One region of the Pseudomonas sp. RSB 5.4 genome, then DNA from elsewhere that is predicted to be linked to it. Evidence: predicted binding sites of a transcription regulator. Region 1 holds the regulator's gene; each other region holds the start of a gene.
What was found. The regulator FliA, encoded in region 1, starts transcription of late flagellar genes. The targets are predictions, from matches to a motif close to CTAAAGTTTNNNNNNNNNNNGCCGNTAA.
Positions count from the first base shown of each region.

Region 1 (4,417 bases):
GTTTTTGTGGATCTTTTTCTGCAAGCATCGCGGCACGGTCGTGTTCGATGCCCGCAAAGCGGTCAACCTGACTGGCCATGAGGACGAGTTTGAGCAAATTGCTTTCGACTTCGGTGACCAGCTGGGTCACACGCTTGATCACTTGACCGGTGAGGTCCTGGTAATCCTGAGCCAGCAGGATGTCGTTGAGGTTGCTCGACACCGCACGGTTGTCCGTGCTGCTGCGTGACAGAAAACCGTCGACCCGGCGCGCCAGCTCGCGGAACTCTTCAGCCCCGACCTCGCGACGCATGAAGCGGCCCCAATCGGTGCTCAGGGCCTGGGCTTCTTCAGCCAGGCCATTGACCACCGGGGTGGCGCTTTCCACCAGATCCATGGTGCGGTTGGCCGCGGCTTCGGTCAGCTTGACCACATAGCCCAGGCGTTCGGTGGCGTCGGTGATTTGCGACACTTCCTCGGCCTGCGGCATGTGCGGATCGATCTGGAAATTGACGATCGCACTGTGCAGTTCGCGTGTGAGCTTGCCCACTTCCTGATACAGGCCGCGGTCACGGGTCTGATTGAGCTCATGGATCAGTTGCACAGCGTCGCCGAACCTGCCTTTTTCAAGGCTCTCGACCAGTTCGACCGCGTGTTTTTTCAGGGTCGACTCGAAATCGCCCTGTGAAGATTCGTTATGCTCCATAGCTCCCCCGCGCGTCATCAGCCGATGCGTTCGAAAATCTTCTCGATTTTGTCTTTCAACGCCTGAGCCGTGAAAGGTTTGACCACGTAGCCGTTCACACCGGCCTGAGCGGCCTCGATGATCTGCTCGCGCTTGGCTTCAGCGGTCACCATCAGCACCGGCAGATGCTTGAGTTTTTCATCGGCACGCACGTGGCGCAGCAAGTCGATACCGGTCATGCCCGGCATGTTCCAGTCCGTTACCAGAAAGTCGATGCTGCCGCTGTTGAGCACCGGAATGGCGGTAGTGCCATCGTCGGCCTCGACGGTGTTGGTGAACCCAAGATCCCGCAGCAGGTTCTTGATGATCCGCCGCATCGTTGAGAAGTCATCAACGATGAGGATTTTCATGTCTTTGTTCAATTCGACCTCCAAGCAGTCTTAAACGCGCCCAGCACCTGGACGCGCCACTTCAATCAATCGGCGCAGCACTCGAAGACTGTCTGGAGCACAACAGAGCAAGACCGGTGCCGTTCATCACCGCACCAGCCTCGTTCGCAGTGTCCCCACACTGCCTTCAGCGCGCTCGCCACTCCCCCAAACGCCCCCGCAAACGGGCCGCGCACTGGCTGTGTAACTGGCTGACCCGCGATTCACTGACGCCAAGGACTTCACCGATCTCCTTGAGGTTCAGCTCTTCGTCGTAGTACAGCGCCAACACCAGTCGCTCACGCTCCGGCAAATTGGCAATCGCGTCCGCCAGCGCCGCCTGGAAGCGTTCATCTTCCAGATCGCGTGACGGCTCAAGATGAGCACTGGCGCCATCCTCGTGCAGCCCTTCGTGTTCGCCGTCCTGCAACAGGTCGTCGAAACTGAACAGCCGGCTGCCCAGGGTGTCATTCAAAATCCCGTAGTAATCGTCGAGACTCAATTGGAGTTCGGCCGCAACCTCGTGATCTTTAGCGTCACGGCCGGTTTTAGCTTCAATTGCCCGAATTGCGTCACTGACCATACGGGTGTTGCGGTGAACCGAGCGCGGTGCCCAATCCCCTTTGCGTACTTCGTCGAGCATCGCGCCGCGGATCCGGATGCCCGCGTACGTTTCGAAACTGGCGCCTTTGCTGGCGTCGTATTTGGTCGAGACTTCGAGCAGGCCGATCATCCCGGCCTGAATCAGGTCTTCAACCTGCACACTCGCCGGCAAGCGCGCCAGCAGGTGATAGGCAATGCGCTTGACCAGTGGCGCGTAACGCTCGATCAACTCGTACTGCGCGTCACGTGCCGACTTCTTGTAGTAGTTCATACCGCTGGCGGTCATAGCACAGGCCCTGCCGTTTGCTGCACGAGGCGCTCGACGAAAAACTCCAGGTGGCCACGCGGGTTGGCAGGCAGCGGCCAGGTATCGACCTTCTGCGCGATCGCCTTGAACGCCAGCGCGCACTTGGAACGCGGAAAGGCTTCATAGACCGCTCGCTGCTTCTGCACTGCCTTGCGCACGCTTTCGTCGTACGGCACCGCGCCGACGTATTGTAAGGCGACGTCGAGGAAGCGATCCGTGACCTTGGTCAACTTGGCGAACAGGTTGCGCCCTTCCTGCGGGCTCTGCGCCATGTTGGCCAGCACGCGGAAGCGGTTCATGCCGTAGTCGCGGTTGAGCAGTTTGATCAGCGCGTAGGCGTCGGTGATCGAGGTCGGCTCGTCGCAGACCACCAGCAACACTTCCTGCGCGGCGCGGACAAAACTGACTACCGAGTCACCAATACCTGCAGCGGTGTCGATCACCAGCACATCGAGGTTGTCGCCGATGTCGCTGAAGGCCTGAATCAGACCGGCGTGTTGTGCCGGGCTCAGGTGCACCATGCTCTGGGTGCCGGAAGCGGCCGGCACGATGCGGATCCCGCCGGGGCCCTGCAACAGCACGTCGCGCAGCTCACAGCGGCCTTCGATGACATCGGCCAAAGTGCGTTTGGGGGTCAGTCCCAGCAGAACGTCGACGTTCGCCAGCCCCAGATCGGCGTCCAGCAGCATGACCCGACGGCCAAGCTCTGCCAGCGCCAGAGACAAGTTCACTGACACGTTAGTCTTGCCGACGCCACCTTTGCCGCCGGTCACCGCGATCACCTGTACGGGATGCATGCTGCCCATGTTATTTCTTTACCTTGTCTTGCATAGACGGAGGCCACATTACTGGCTGCGCGTTCTCAACCGGAACAATGCATGGCAGACCATCGATGTAGGTACAAAAACTGTTCATTACCTCAGCCAACCTGCTTGGTCGGGCTGTGGTAGATATCAGCGAACATGTCAGCCATGGCTTCTTCGCTGGGTTCTTCCTGCATTTGCACGCTGACGGCGCGGCTGACCAATTGATGACGGCGCGGCAGATGCAGATCATCCGGAATCCGTGGGCCGTCGGTCAGGTAGGCGACCGGCAGTTCATGACTGATCGCCAGGCTCAACACTTCGCCAAGGCTGGCCGTCTCATCCAGTTTAGTCAGGATGCAGCCGGCAAGCCCGCAACGCTTGTAACTGTGATAAGCGGCGGTTAGAACCTGTTTCTGGCTGGTGGTTGCCAGCACCAGATAATTTTTTGAACGGATGCCACGCCCGGCCAGACTTTCCAGCTGCATGCGCAGTGCCGGATCGCTGGCCTGCAGGCCGGCGGTATCGATCAGCACCACGCGTTTGCGCAGCAGCGGGTCGAGTGCCTGCACCAGCGACTGGCCCGGATCGACGTGCGTAACCGGCACATTGAGAATCCGCCCCAGGGTCTTGAGTTGTTCCTGGGCGCCGATGCGGAAGCTGTCCATGCTGACCAGCGCAACATTCTGCGCGCCGTACTTGAGCACGTAGCGCGCCGCGAGTTTGGCCAGGGTGGTGGTCTTGCCCATGCCGGCCGGGCCGACCATGGCAATCACCCCGCCCTCTTCCAGCGGCTCGACTTCTGGCACGGCAATCATTCGCGCCAGGTGCGCGAGCAGCATGCGCCAGGCCTGACGCGGTTCTTCGATGTCGGTGATCATCGCCAACAGGTCGCGCGACAACGGTCCGGACAGACCGATACGTTGCAGACGGCGATACAGATTGGCTTGTGCCGGACGGCTGCCTTGCAGCTGATTCCAGGCCAGGGTGCCGAGCTGCACTTCCATCAGCTCACGCAAACTGTTCAATTCGAAACGCATCGAATCCAGCGCACGCGGATCGATGCCGGCGGACGACTGGGCAGGCGCTGGCGCCGGACGCGCCGGGGCGGCGTAAGTCGGTTCGCTCAACGGCTCGGCAGCGGTCAGCGGCAGGCCGGCCGTCAACGGCAGCCCGGCGAACAACTGGCGATTGGTGTTGCCGTCGGCTTCGCCACGCAGGCTCAGTTCGGCCTGGGCGGTAACGATGCGCGACTGGGTCTTGCGCAGCTCGTCCTCGAGTTCCATGTTCGGAACCCGTGGTGCCAGCGCAGACAATTTGTAATCCAGCGCCGCCGTCAGCTCGACGCCGCCGGCAATGCGGCGGTTGCCAATGATGGCGGCATCAGCGCCCAGCTCATCACGAACCAGCTTCATGGCCTGACGCATATCGGCGGCGAAAAAACGCTTAACTTGCATAAACCACTACCTCAGCCGTTGGGCCCTACTGTCGCAACGATGGTCACTTGCTTGTTGTCCGGAATTTCCTGGTAGGCCAGCACGTGCAGCCCTGGGACTGCGAGGCGGCCGAAACGCGAGAGCATCGCGCGTATCGGGCCTGCTACCAACAGGAT
Region 1 is NZ_CP146986.1:119,945-124,361, reverse strand. It holds gene V9L13_RS00540 (protein phosphatase CheZ) at 1-685, opposite strand, end outside; gene V9L13_RS00535 (chemotaxis response regulator CheY) at 703-1,074, opposite strand; gene fliA (RNA polymerase sigma factor FliA) at 1,241-1,981, opposite strand; gene fleN (flagellar synthesis regulator FleN) at 1,978-2,808, opposite strand; gene flhF (flagellar biosynthesis protein FlhF) at 2,922-4,262, opposite strand; gene flhA (flagellar biosynthesis protein FlhA) at 4,274-4,417, opposite strand, start outside.

Region 2 (4,417 bases), 1.6 Mb from region 1:
GCGTCCATATCCAGTGGAGGTGCAGGGCGCACCTGATGGTGATCGATCAGAAAGGTCTGCCCGGCGAAAGCCTCAACCGAAGCTCCGCCGTTGTGGATGGCGACGCGCCCGGAGCTGACGCTCAGTCGCGTGCAATCGTTTTCCTGGCGCAGGATGAAGCGGGCATTGGCCGGCTCATAAGTGCCATGGCGACTTTGCACGCGAAGCGGCCGGCTGAACGCCGCGCCTTCATCATTACTCCCGCAAGTGACGATGATTTCGCCACGGGTGAGTTTGATCAGCCGCTGCTGCGCGGTGTAGTCCAGATCCACTGCGCTGGCCGTGTTCAGCTCGATCCGCGTGCCGTCGGGCAACTGGAACCCGCGACGCTCGCCGGTCGCCGTAGCGTAATCAGCGCGCCACTGCTGCCACACGGAGGTGTCCTTGGCCAGCCACGCCGCGGAGCCCATCAGCACCGCGCCGGACAGCAGCTTCAAGGCCTGGCGCCGCCCCAGCCCCTGCGCACTGTTTTCCAGGGTATTGAACGCCACCTGTGCGCCGGGCACGGCGCGCAGGTTATGGCTCAGTTCGGCCTGCAGCGACTGCACGCGCTGCCACGCCAGTTCATGCTCGTGATGCTCGGCGCGCCACGCTTCGCATTGGCGACTCAGGCGCGCATTGCCATGGTTGTTGCGCAGCCGCAGCAGCCAGTGAATGGCTTGTTTGACCACCTGTTGCGGCGGTTCGGCGCGTCGCCCGGTCGAGAGGTTATCCACAGGCATCAGCTGTCGTACCGCAACACGTAGCAGTGATACAGCGCATCGGCGACGTAACGCTCCACCGAACGCAGAGACAAGCCCAGCTGTTCGGCGATCTGCTTGTGCGTCAAACCTTCACACTGCGCCAGCAGAAACGCCTGACGCACTTTCGGCCGCAAGCCTTCAAGCATGCGCGCGATGCTCTCGAGCAACTCGATTACCAGCGCGCGGGTTTCGGCGCTTGGGGTTTCGGCTTCGGGCAAATGGGCGATGGTTTCGAGATAGGCGCGTTCGATTTCTTCACGACGCCAATGATCGATCACCAGGCCACGGGCGATGGTGCGTAAAAATGCGCGAGGCGCCTTGAGTTCCAGGCGTTCGCTGCGCTGCAACAGGCGGACGAAGGTGTCCTGGGCCAGATCTGCGGCATCCGCGGCATTGCCCAGCCGCGCCCGCAGCCAGGCGTTGAGCCAGCCGTGATGACTCCTGTAAAGCGCCTGCACTGCAAACTCAGGTGAGGACATGAACGCGACAGCCCGAACGTCACAAATGATAATTAGTCGCATTTTTATCAGGGGTTGCGAATTTTGCAACCTCTGCTCGGAGATCCAGCAAAAAAAACTTCGTGGCGAACGCTCTGGCACGCCGTTCGGCGGGAATCTGACAGAAATGCAGGCCATTTCCCACGCAGCCCTAAGATTTCCGCGAATGGTGCCGACAGACTGGTGAGACATGCGTGCACCAAAGTAGAGCGGCCATCAGAACGCTGCCTGCGCTGTACATGGAATGTTGCATCCCGGAACGCATCCCCACTTTTGCATAAGAAGTCCCATGAAATGAATCTCAAGTTCAGCCATAAAATCCTGTTGGCCGCCTCGGGCGTCGTGGTCCTGGCTTTCGCTTTGTTCACCCTCTACAACGACTATCTGCAGCGAAACACCATTCGCCAGAACCTCCAGTCGTCTGTACAGCAGGCCGGTGATCTGACCGCCAGCAGCGTGCAGAACTGGATGAGCGGGCGAATTCTGGTGCTGGAAAACCTCGCGCAGAACGTTGCCCATCAGGGCAAGGACGCCGACTTCCCTGGGCTGGTCGATCAACCGGCCTTCACCTCGAACTTCCAGTTCACCTACGTCGGTCAGGCCAACGGTGTGTTCACCCAGCGCCCTGACGCGAAGATGCCCGACGGCTACGACCCGCGTCAGCGCCCTTGGTACAAGCAAGCCGTTGCTGCCGACAAAACCATGCTGACCCCGCCGTACATGGCCGCGGTCGGTGGTCTGGTGGTGACCATCGCCATGCCGGTGAAAAAGAATGGCGAGCTGCTGGGGGTGGTCGGTGGTGACCTGAGCCTGGAAACCCTGGTAAAGATCATCAACTCGGTGGACTTCGGTGGCCTCGGCCACGCATTCCTGGTCAGCGGTGACGGTCAAGTGATCGTCAGCCCGGACAAAGACCAGGTGATGAAGAACCTCAAGGACATCTACCCGAATTCCGGCGTGCGCATCGAGAAGGGCAACCAGAACGTGGTGCTCAACGGCCAGGAACGCATTCTGTCGTTCACTCCGGTCAGCGACTTGCCGAATGCCGATTGGTACATCGGTCTGTCGATCGATCGCGACAAGGCCTACGCCGCCCTCAGCCAGTTCCGTACTTCGGCGCTGATCGCGATGTTCGTCGCGGTCGCTGCGATTGCGCTGCTGCTGAGCCTGCTGATCAACGTCCTGATGCGTCCACTGACCACCATGGGCCGCGCGATGCGGGACATCGCCCAGGGCGAAGGTGACTTGACCCGTCGTCTGGTCGTGGAAGGCAAGGATGAGTTCGCTGAACTGGGCAGCTCGTTCAACCAGTTCGTCGAGCGTATTCACGCGTCGATTTCCGAAGTGTCCTCGGCCACTCGTCACGTGCACGACCTGTCGCAACGCGTGATGGCCTCGTCCAACGCCTCGATCATCGGTTCCGACGAACAAAGCGCGCGCACCAACAGCGTGGCCGCCGCGATCAACCAGTTGGGCGCCGCCACTCAGGAAATCGCCCGCAACGCCGCCGATGCATCGCAGCACGCCAGCGGCGCCAGCGAGCAGGCCGATGACGGTCGTCAGGTGGTCGAGCAGACCATTCAGGCGATGACCGAGCTGTCGCAGAAGATCAGCCTGTCGTGCACTCAGATCGAAACACTCAACGCCAGCACCGACAACATCGGTCATATCCTCGATGTGATCAAAGGCATCTCGCAGCAGACCAACCTGCTGGCGCTCAACGCGGCCATCGAAGCGGCCCGTGCCGGTGAAGCCGGACGCGGTTTTGCGGTGGTGGCGGACGAAGTACGTAACCTCGCCCACCGCACCCAGGAGTCGGCGGAAGAGATTCACAAGATGATCACCTCCTTGCAGGTCGGTTCCCGTGAAGCGGTGACCACCATGAACGCCAGTCAGGCGTCCAGCGAAGAGAGCGTTGAAGTGGCGAATCAGGCCGGTCTGCGCCTGGTCAGCGTGACCCAGCGCATCGGCGAAATCGATGGCATGAACCAGTCGGTGGCCGCTGCAACCGAAGAGCAGACCGCCGTGGTGGAAACCCTCAACGTCGACGTCAACCAGATCAACCTGCTGAACCAGCAGAGCGTGGCCAACCTCAATGAAACATTGAAGGATTGTGATGCGTTGTCGCAGCAGGCCAACCGCCTGAAGCAGCTGGTGGACAGCTTCAAGATCTGATCCGCAGATTGAAGACCGCGTTATCGTTCTTCGCGAGCAAGCCCGCTCCCACAAATTGACCGCGTTCCTACAGAAGGAATGCAATCAAAATGTGGGAGCGGGCTTGCTCGCGAAGGCGGTAGCTCAATCACCGCAGAACTGAAGCCTTATACAAACAGCTTCAACACATTCCCCATCGCATCATCGGCAAACCCCTGCACGAAATCCTTGAACCCCGGCAGTGCTTCCTCCCCACCTGAAGCCGGCTCGGCAATGATCGTCCAGGTCGCCCGCGACTTCCCTGCGCCCAACGATTCCACATTCATCGCCGCCCACAGATTGGCCACACCCAAGGTGTTGTAGATCGTGGTCCAGGTCATGGCCCGTGCCTGCTCATCGCGGGAGTTGAGTTGCTCGACCACCACGTTGCCGTCCTTGAAGAATTTCTTGCGCAGCGAGGACACGCCTTCGCCGGTCATTTCGATGTGCGACAGCGCCGGGATGAAGCGGTCGAAGCCAGCGAAATTGCCGACCACCGCCCAGACCTGCGCCGCGTCCGCCGGCACTTCCACCGAAGAGATGACATGGCAGCCGTGAGGGTTTTTGATCAGGGTGTCCGGTTGCAGAGTGCTCATGGTGTTGCTCCTTTTTTGGATGAATCAGATGAAGTTGATTTCTTTCAGGTAATCGCAGCCGCGACGCAGCAGCGCCGGGGATTTTTCCGGGTAGTGCGCGCCCATCTGTTGCACGCCGGCTTCGGCGTTGGCGTGGCCGATCAGGGAGATGTCGCCAATGTCCTCCTCGAAGCCGTTGAGGTAGAAACCGAGCACGCCAAACAGCGCGTTGTCGGTGTCGACCCGGCCCAGTTGCTGCTGCCAGTCGGCGACGCTGACCAGCGAGAATTCGCTGCCGGTTTCGCGGAACGAGGCGACGTAGGCATCCCAACTCAGCGGTTCGGGGTTGTGCAGGTTGAACACCGCGCGC
Region 2 is NZ_CP146986.1:4,720,398-4,724,814, forward strand. It holds gene V9L13_RS21435 (FecR family protein) at 1-761, opposite strand, end outside; gene V9L13_RS21440 (sigma-70 family RNA polymerase sigma factor) at 761-1,261, opposite strand; gene V9L13_RS21445 (methyl-accepting chemotaxis protein) at 1,574-3,454, shown strand; gene V9L13_RS21450 (SRPBCC family protein) at 3,601-4,068, opposite strand; partial or broken gene V9L13_RS21455 (amino acid adenylation domain-containing protein) at 4,093-4,417, opposite strand, start outside.
Region 2: V9L13_RS21445 (methyl-accepting chemotaxis protein) is a predicted target of FliA. The motif match lies at 1,431-1,458, and genes of this name have one in related genera.

Region 3 (4,417 bases), 2.8 Mb from region 1:
GTACGAATCACAGATCGTCTTTATCGAACCGGCGTGCTTCACGCTGCAGTTGATAAACGAAGCGCTCGACGTTGCGCGCCGCCTGACCACTGATGTTGTGGAAACGCAGGCCGGCGAAGGTGATGTTGAGCTTTTCTTCGAAGTGCAGATAACGCAGTTCGACCGAAGTCGGCTGATTGCCGAACAGCGGGGTGGCGATCATGCGGTCATAAACCTGGCCCAGTTGCAGGCGATCGGTGATGTCGCCGTCAAAGCGCAGCTTGCAACCGGTGGCGGAAATATCCAGCAGTTTACCGTTGAGCGGTGCCTTGAGCTTTTCGCCACCGAGTTCAACGCTGACCAGATCGGTCAGTTTCAGGGCCGCGCGAAAAGCGTTGCGGCGCTGGTGGTAAACCACTTCGGTCGGCAGTTCGCCGGTGTAGAAGCGGTCACCTTCGGATTCTTCAATGTTCAGCGTGCCGTTGCATTCCCAGGCGATGCGCACGCCTTCGTGAAAGCCTTCGACCTTGAACGGTTCGCCGGCCAGCAGAAAACGCTCGCCATCGCGCGGGATCATCTCGTCCAGGGCAATCGTCGCGGTTTCCCGGTCAACCTTGATCAGGTAGCTCTGGAAGCGCTGACTGCGCTCGTGAAAGGTGATGATCAGCGGATCGTGGCTTTCTTGCAGCTGGCGCAGGTTGCTGGAGATTTCCAGGGGCGTGGTCAGCACCTTTGGTGGCTGCGGAGTATCATCCGCGCTTAGGGCGTTTGGCACGTTTTCTCAATCTCCAGACAAAATTTGACTACGACTAGCCAGCATTTTGCCAGCATGTTTCGCGGGTTGATAGTGCAGGCACATCGAATGGCTCACGCCTGGCTGAGCGTACGCGGCTTGGTGGGCTTGGCGAAAGTGCCTGTGGCGTCATACAACGCTGGTGGCTCGCCCCCGGTGAGGATTTTCAGCTGATTGGCCGTGGTGGCCTGCTGAATCTGGATCGACTGACCGTTTTTGACATTGGCCGCCTGGCACTGGGCAATCAGGTCTGTCAGTACGTCGCTCTGGGACAGCAACTGATCGCCAATGCTCGACTGGCTGGCCAGTTGCTCCAGGCCCTGACGATCGAGCGGCAGGTTGAGGCTGGCGAGGATTTCGCTGCGCTTGCGGCCATGCTGTTCAAGCAGAATGATCAATGCCTGTTTGCGCGCCAGAATATCTTCGAGCAAGGGCATGTCGCGACCGTGCAAGGCGAGGGACTCGGTTTGCAATAACTCCAGCAATTGTTGAGCTGGAGCAAAGTCGTCGGTGATCAGTTGCAATAAATTAGTGTCGTGCATGGCTGGCCTTGGGTTCTAAGCGTCCAAAAGCCTGGCGCCGGCAAAAGCCTAGCGCTGGGCTTCGAAGTTGAGCAGTTTGCTGGCTACACGGTTGCTGTCGACTTTATAGCTGCCATCGGCAATCGCTGCTTTCAACTCGGCCACTCGGGCTTTGTCGACGGCAGGCTGATCGCGCAGCTTGTCAGTGACCTTCTGCAACTGTTGAGCCTCATTGCTGAGGTGTACCGATTCCCCGCTTTTTACGGTACTGGCCGTTTCGGCCGGGGTATTCAGCGGCGCGGAGGTGCCGGTATCGGCGGTTTCCTTGGCGTTGCTGGTACGTGTACTGCCCGTAAGTGACGAGGAGCTGTTCAAACGGCTGAAATCGATGACCATGTTAAAAACCTCTGGGAATTTGGACGCTTGCCATGTTCTCGGCCATCCCCTGGAAAACTTTAGGCTCATTTGCAATGAGCTGCATGCGTCGAAGCGTGTCCTGCTTCGGCACAGTTTAGGGAAGCGTCGAGGCCGGCGCCAGTTTTCTGCTTGAGCGTTTTACATGGCCACTTCCACTTGGCCCGGCGCGATGACCTGCGCCTTGATCACCCGGTTGGAGTTCAGGTTTTTCACCCGGATCTGCTCCTTCAGACCGCCGTTGGCCAGGGCTTCGCCGGGCATGCGTACGGCGAGCGTACCGCTGCGGGCGATGATGACCACCTGATCGCCCTTGCGCACCACTTCAGCCTGTTCCAGATGCACCAGAGTAATGACCTGATCGGCGACCGTTGGTCGGGTTAATTTTTGCCCGATGGCTTCATCCACCGACGTCAGGAAACCCTGATTGATCTGGCTGACGTCGCGTTCACGCAAGGTCACGTCCTGCGGCTCGATAATCCCGGCGCGTTTGAGCGGTCGGGTGGTGGTGACAATCTCGCGAAACAGGCGGACTTGAGCGGGCACGAACACCGTCCAGGGCGAGCTTCCCTCGCAACGGACCTTGACCGTGACCCGGCCCAGCGGACGTGCCGGACTCTCCAGTGACGCTGTCAATTCCTTGTCGCACATAGGCATGCGCATACGTGGGTCGAGCTGGTTGACCTCGATTTCGTAGCGGCCTTCGGTTTGACTGGTAGCCAGATAGTCTTCTACGGTGAACTCAAGAAAGCCCTGAGTGACGCCGATAAGCATGTCAGGCAAGGTAACCGTATCAGCACCGGCAGGGCTGCCAGCGAAAAACAAGCAGACGGCAGACGTCGCGCACAACGCTTTGCGGGTGCGGGAGGTCAGGCGTCGGAAAAATGTCGTTTGAGCGTTCATACGAGTTAAAAAGCAAGCGCCGTGCCGTTTAGCAATGAATGTGCGTCGCAACAACACTTGGCGTTGGTGTAGGAGTCTGGGCATGGCTGGTGTAATGGATTCGGTGAACCAGCGCACGCAACTGGTAGGGCAGAATCGCCTGGAGCTGTTGTTGTTCCGTCTCGACGGTCAACAGCTCTACGGAATCAACGTGTTCAAGGTGCGGGAAGTGCTGCAATGCCCGTCCCTGACGTTGATGCCCAAGTCCAGTCCTGTCGTGTGCGGGGTGGCGAATATCCGGGGGGCGACCATTCCGATCCTTGATCTGGCAATGGCGACCGGTTCCGGAGCGTTGAAAGACAAGAAAAATCCGTTCGTGATCATCACGGAGTACAACACCAAGACCCAGGGTTTCCTGGTCCGCTCGGTGGAGCGCATCGTCAACATGAACTGGGAAGAGATCCATCCGCCGCCCAAGGGCACGGGTCGCGATCATTACCTGACCGCTGTGACTCGAGTCGACAATCAGTTAGTCGAAATCATCGACGTCGAGAAGGTGCTGGCGGAAGTCGCGCCGACCCCCGAGGCGATTTCGGTCGGTGTGGTCGATGTCGAGACCCAGAGCAAGGCGTTGTCGCTGCGGGTATTGACGGTCGATGACTCGTCGGTGGCGCGCAAGCAGGTCACGCGTTGCCTGCAGACGGTCGGTGTCGAAGTGGTGGCGCTGAACGACGGCAAGCAGGCGCTGGATTACCTGCGCAAGCTGGTCGATGAGGGCAAGAAGCCGGAAGAAGAGTTCCTGATGATGATTTCCGACATCGAGATGCCGGAGATGGACGGGTACACCCTGACGGCGGAGATCCGCAGCGACCCGCGCATGCAAAAGCTTCATATCATCCTGCATACTTCGTTGTCGGGGGTATTCAATCAGGCGATGGTCAAGAAAGTCGGTGCCGATGACTTCCTGGCCAAATTCCGTCCTGATGACCTGGCATCCCGGGTAGTCGACCGGATCAAAGCAGCAGATATCAGCTAGGGGCCTTCTGCCCCTGGCGGTCAACACGATTTAAGAGGCGGCATCATTGTCTACGGGTAATTTGGATTTCGAACAGTTCCGGGTCTTCCTGGAAAAAGCCTGTGGCATTTTGCTCGGTGAAAACAAGCAGTACCTGGTCTCGAGCCGTCTCAACAAACTGATGGAGCAGCAAGGCATCAAGTCCCTGGGTGAGCTGGTACAGCGCATCCAGACCCAGCCGCGCAGCGGTTTGCGCGAGCAGGTGGTCGATGCCATGACGACCAACGAAACCCTGTGGTTTCGTGACACCTATCCGTTTGAAGTCTTGAAGAACAAGGTGCTGCCCGAGGCGATCAAAGCCAGTCCCAACCAGCGTCTGCGGATCTGGTCGGCGGCGTGCTCGTCGGGTCAGGAACCGTATTCGCTGTCGATGTCGATCGATGAGTTCGAGCGCAGCAACCTCGGTCAGTTGAAGATGGGTGTGCAGATCGTTGCCACCGACCTGTCCGGCAGCATGCTGAACAACTGCAAGACCGGCGAGTACGACAGTCTGGCGATCGGTCGCGGTTTGTCCGCCGATCGTCTGCAGCGCTACTTCGACCCGAAAGGGCCGGGACGCTGGGCGGTCAAGGCGCCGATCAAGAATCGCGTGGAGTTCCGCTCGTTCAACCTGCTCGACAGCTATGCGAGTCTTGGCAAGTTCGACATCGTGTTTTGCCGCAACGTGCTGATCTACTTCTCCGCCGAGGTGAAGAAAGACATCCTGTTGCGCATTCACAGCACGCTGAAGCCGGGCGGGTATCTGTTCCTCGG
Region 3 is NZ_CP146986.1:2,959,008-2,963,424, reverse strand. It holds gene V9L13_RS13315 (flagellar regulator YcgR PilZN domain-containing protein) at 8-754, opposite strand; gene V9L13_RS13310 (flagellar protein FlgN) at 847-1,314, opposite strand; gene flgM (flagellar biosynthesis anti-sigma factor FlgM) at 1,363-1,689, opposite strand; gene flgA (flagellar basal body P-ring formation chaperone FlgA) at 1,849-2,610, opposite strand; gene V9L13_RS13295 (chemotaxis protein CheV) at 2,693-3,625, shown strand; gene cheR (protein-glutamate O-methyltransferase CheR) at 3,672-4,417, shown strand, end outside.
Region 3: flgM (flagellar biosynthesis anti-sigma factor FlgM) is a predicted target of FliA. The motif match lies at 1,725-1,752, and genes of this name have one in related genera.

Region 4 (4,417 bases), 1.6 Mb from region 1:
AGCAGCCAACAAACGCCTCACTGCATCGAAGGCCTGAGACCGACGTTCATCCCAGTTGCCCTGAATGATTTGCAGCGGTTGCCGGTGTTGTTCCAGCCAGTCGCGGGTGGCCTGAAAGAACGCCATGCGTTCACTGAGTTGCGGCTGGCAGCGTTGGCCGTCGTTGGTCCAGTCGATCTGCTCCGGCGACAACAGCAGGTGCAGGTCGTAATGCCGCGCCAGCAGCTCGGACTCGAGCCAGTGCGGGCAGTCGCCGAACAGCGTCTGGCTCCAGAGGATGTTGCTCAGCAGGTGGGTATCGAGAATCAGCAGTTCCGGTTGCTGCGCCCGTGCCTGATCCTCCCATTGCAACTGCCCTCGGGCGATGTCGGGGATGTCGTTCAGGCAGGTGTCGCGCGGATTCTGCTCGATGAACCAGCGCACGTATTCATCCACCCGCAGGCCACCAAAGTGTTCCTGCAGGCCTGCCGCCAGCCAACTCTTGCCCGTGGATTCCGGGCCGGTCAGTACAACGACTTTCATCGCTGCAACGCCGGATCGGCGCGCCACTCACGCCAACCTTGCACGGCAATCAAGGTGAACAGGGCATAGAGTGCCGCAGTGAGGTAAAGGCCCTTGTAAAGAAACAGACCGACGAAAATCACGTCCAGCACGAACCACAGCGCCCAGCATTGCAGGCGTTTCTGCGCCATCCAGAGTTGTGCGACCAGGCTGAACGCCGTCAGCGCGGCGTCGAGCCACGGCTGCGCCGCATCGGTCCAGTGTGCCATGGCTGCGCCGAGCAGCAGACTGCCGAGCGCTCCGACACTCAGGCCGAGCAGGATCGAGCGCCGGTCCAGACGGGTGACATCGCGTCCGTCATGCATCGTGCCGGCGCGTGTCCATTGCCACCAGCCGTAGACTTGCAGCGCGGCGTAGATCACTTGCAGCAACATGTCCGAATACAGCTTCACGTCATAGAAGATCCAGCTGTACAGCAACACCATGACCAGGCCGATCGGCCAGCACCACGGATTCTGTTTGACCGTCAGCCAGACGGCGATCACACCGAGGGCGGCGGCAAACAGTTCAAGCCCGGACATGGGGGTTCCTTGGGGGAATTGAGGAGGGAGCGGATTGTACCCAAAAAACTGTAGGAGTGAGCCTGCTCGCGATGGCGGTGGTTCAGTCACTCTTGGTTGACTGATACGACGCTATCGCGAGCAGGCTCACTCCTACAGGGTAGCGCTGTCAGACGCGGAATTGCCGCAGAAGCTGGTTCAACTGCTCGCTCAATTGCCCAAGCTTCACGCTCGCCGCGCTCGACTGCTCCGCCGCCAACGCGGTGCTGTGAGACAGGCCCGCTGCCTGCGTGACGTTCTGATTAATGTCTTCGACCACATGCGCCTGTTGCAGTGTGGCGCTGGCAATCGAGGCGTTCAGGCCATTGAGATTGCGCAGCGCCTGGCCGATGGCGTTGAGGCTGGCGCCGGCGAGGCCGGCCTGTTCGATGGTCAGTTGCGAGGCCTTGCTGCTGTCGCCAATGACCTTCACCGCCGCTTCGGAATGATTCTGCAGGCGTTCGATCATGGTCTGGATTTCCGCCGTCGATTTTTGCGTGCGCTGCGCCAACAACCGGACTTCATCGGCCACCACCGCGAAGCCACGGCCCTGTTCGCCGGCGCGGGCCGCTTCGATGGCGGCGTTGAGTGCCAGCAGGTTGGTCTGCTCGGCAATCGATCGGATCACCTCCAGCACACTGCCAATCTGCGTGCTTTCCGCCGCCAGGGTGCGAATCACCTCGACCGCCTGATCAATAGTCCCCGACAGTTTATCGATCTGTTGCAGACTGCCGTCGATGTTGATCTGGCCCTGTTGTGCCTGGGCTTCGGCATCGCGCATTTCAGCGGCAGCATGTTCGGCATTCTTCGCTACGTCCTGCACGCCGTAGGTGACTTCGTTGATCGCGGTCGCCACCAGTTCCATCTGCTGCGATTGCTGCTGGCTGCGTTGCTGGGCCTGGGTGGCATCGTTGCCCAGTTCACTTGAGGACTGGCCCAGCGCACTGGCCGAGATCTGCAAATCGCCAATCACCCGGCGCAACTTGGCGGTAAAGGCGTTGAAGTGATGAGCCAGTTGCGTCACTTCGTCCTGGCCGTGGGTGTCGAGACTGCGAGTCAGGTCGCTTTCACCGCTGGCGATGTTGGCCATGGCGTTCACGGTTTCCTGCAGCGGACGCACGATGCTGCGGGCAATCAAAATCACCAGCAGGGCCATGATCACGGCGATCACCAGACCGATCACCGAAGCCTTGATCACCTGACCCTGGAACTCGCTCTGCACATCGTCGATGTAAACGCCGGAGCCGAGCACCCAGCCCCATGGCTCGAACAGCTTGACGTAAGAGGTTTTCGCCACCGGCTCGCTGGCGCCGGGCTTGGGCCAGCGGTAATCGACCATGCCGGCGCCTTTGCTTTTGGCGATTGCGACCATTTCGTTGAACACCGCGAAACCGTCCGGGTCGCGGATCGCCGAGAGGTTCTGGCCTTCGAGCTTGGGGTTGGTCGGGTGCATGACCATCACAGGCGTGAGGTCGTTGATCCAAAAGTAATCGCTCTGGTCGTAGCGCAGACCGCGAATGGCGGTCAGCGCCTGTTTCTGTGCGGCGTCGCGGGTGAGGGTACCGGCAGTTTCGAGGTCGTGGTAGTAGGTCAGCAGGCCGCTGGCGGTCTGCACCACATGCTGGGTTTTCTGCGCCTTGGCGTGATACAGGTCGTCGTGGATCTGCTTGAGCATCAACACGCCCAAGGTCAACAACATGACCACGGCCACAATCAAAATGAGCCACAAGCGTCGGCTGATCGACACACTGCGCAAGCTGTTCATAACGCTGTCACTCCGATTTCTTTTTCTTGTAATAAATCAACGCCAGCATCCAACCACGTTTGGGTGATCGGGCATACGCGACCCAAGTCGAATAACGCCGCAGCACTATTAAGGCTTGTCTGTTAGGATTTCGGCCCCGCGCGGGAAAACCTGAATTCAGGTTGATATTTCACGGAATTTTGACTGTTCCGTGTGGATGCTGTGCGCGCGGAATCGATACAGCAACATACAGCTACGCTGAGCGCAGTGAACGTAAAAATATTATCGGGGCATGCCATGTGCATCGCTTTTTGGGGGATTGATGGATCTTTGGACCGCCTTGCAGGCGCTGATTCTTGGAGTTGTAGAGGGGCTGACGGAGTTTTTGCCCATTTCCAGTACCGGACACCAGATCATTGTTGCCGACTTGCTCGACTTCGGCGGCGAACGGGCCATGGCGTTCAACATCATTATTCAGCTCGGCGCGATCCTCGCGGTGGTCTGGGAGTTTCGCCGCAAGATTCTCGACGTGGTGATCGGCTTGCCGACTCAGCCGAGTGCGCGGCGTTTCACCGCCAATCTGCTGATCGCGTTTCTGCCGGCAGTGGTGTTGGGGGTAATTTTTGCCGATTTGATTCACCAATACCTGTTCAACCCGATCACTGTTGCGACTGCGCTGGTGGTGGGTGGCGTGATCATGTTGTGGGCCGAACGCAGGCAGCATGAAGTGCACGCCGAAACCGTGGACGAGATCACCTGGAAGGACGCGCTGAAAGTCGGTTTCGCGCAATGTCTGGCGATGATTCCCGGCACTTCGCGTTCCGGCTCGACGATCATCGGTGGCCTGCTGTTTGGCCTGTCGCGCAAGACCGCGACCGAGTTCTCGTTCTTCCTGGCCATGCCGACCATGGTCGGTGCGGCGGTTTACTCCGGTTACAAGTATCGCCACCTGTTTGTGCCGGCGGATTTCCCGGTGTTTGCCATCGGCTTCATCACTGCGTTCATCTTCGCCATGATTGCCGTACGCGGTCTGCTCAAGTTTATCGCCAGCCACAGTTACGCAGCGTTTGCCTGGTACCGGATCGTTTTCGGTCTGGTGATTCTGGCGACCTGGCAGTTCGGCTGGGTCGACTGGTCGGCGGCCAAGGCATGAGTGATACTCGCGCCCGTCGCCCCGAAGGACGTCCATCCGGTGGCGGCATTCAGAACCTCAAGTTGAAACTGATCGTTTTCCTGATCGTTTGCGCACTGCCGCTGTTCGGTTCGGTGTCGATGTGGCTGCGCGGAATCTCGCTGGTGCCGCTGGCCGCCTATGGGATCGTCAGCGTGCTGGCGTTCTTTCTGTATTGGGCTGACAAGCGCAAGGCTCGTGCCGACGCCTGGCGAACGCCGGAGAACGTACTGCACGCGGTGGAGCTGGCGGGTGGCTGGCCGGGTGCGCTGATTGCTCAGCAGGTGTTTCGGCACAAGACGCGCAAGGTGTCGTATCAGATCCTGTTCTGGGTGATTGTGGTGTTGCATCAGGTGTTCTGGATCGACCAGTTGTTTCTGGGTTCGAACCTGCTTTCATTGT
Region 4 is NZ_CP146986.1:1,757,935-1,762,351, reverse strand. It holds gene V9L13_RS07790 (AAA family ATPase) at 1-522, opposite strand, end outside; gene pnuC (nicotinamide riboside transporter PnuC) at 519-1,082, opposite strand; gene V9L13_RS07780 (methyl-accepting chemotaxis protein) at 1,231-2,865, opposite strand; gene V9L13_RS07775 (undecaprenyl-diphosphate phosphatase) at 3,167-3,997, shown strand; gene V9L13_RS07770 (DUF1294 domain-containing protein) at 3,994-4,417, shown strand, end outside.
Region 4: V9L13_RS07780 (methyl-accepting chemotaxis protein) is a predicted target of FliA. The motif match lies at 2,993-3,020, and genes of this name have one in related genera.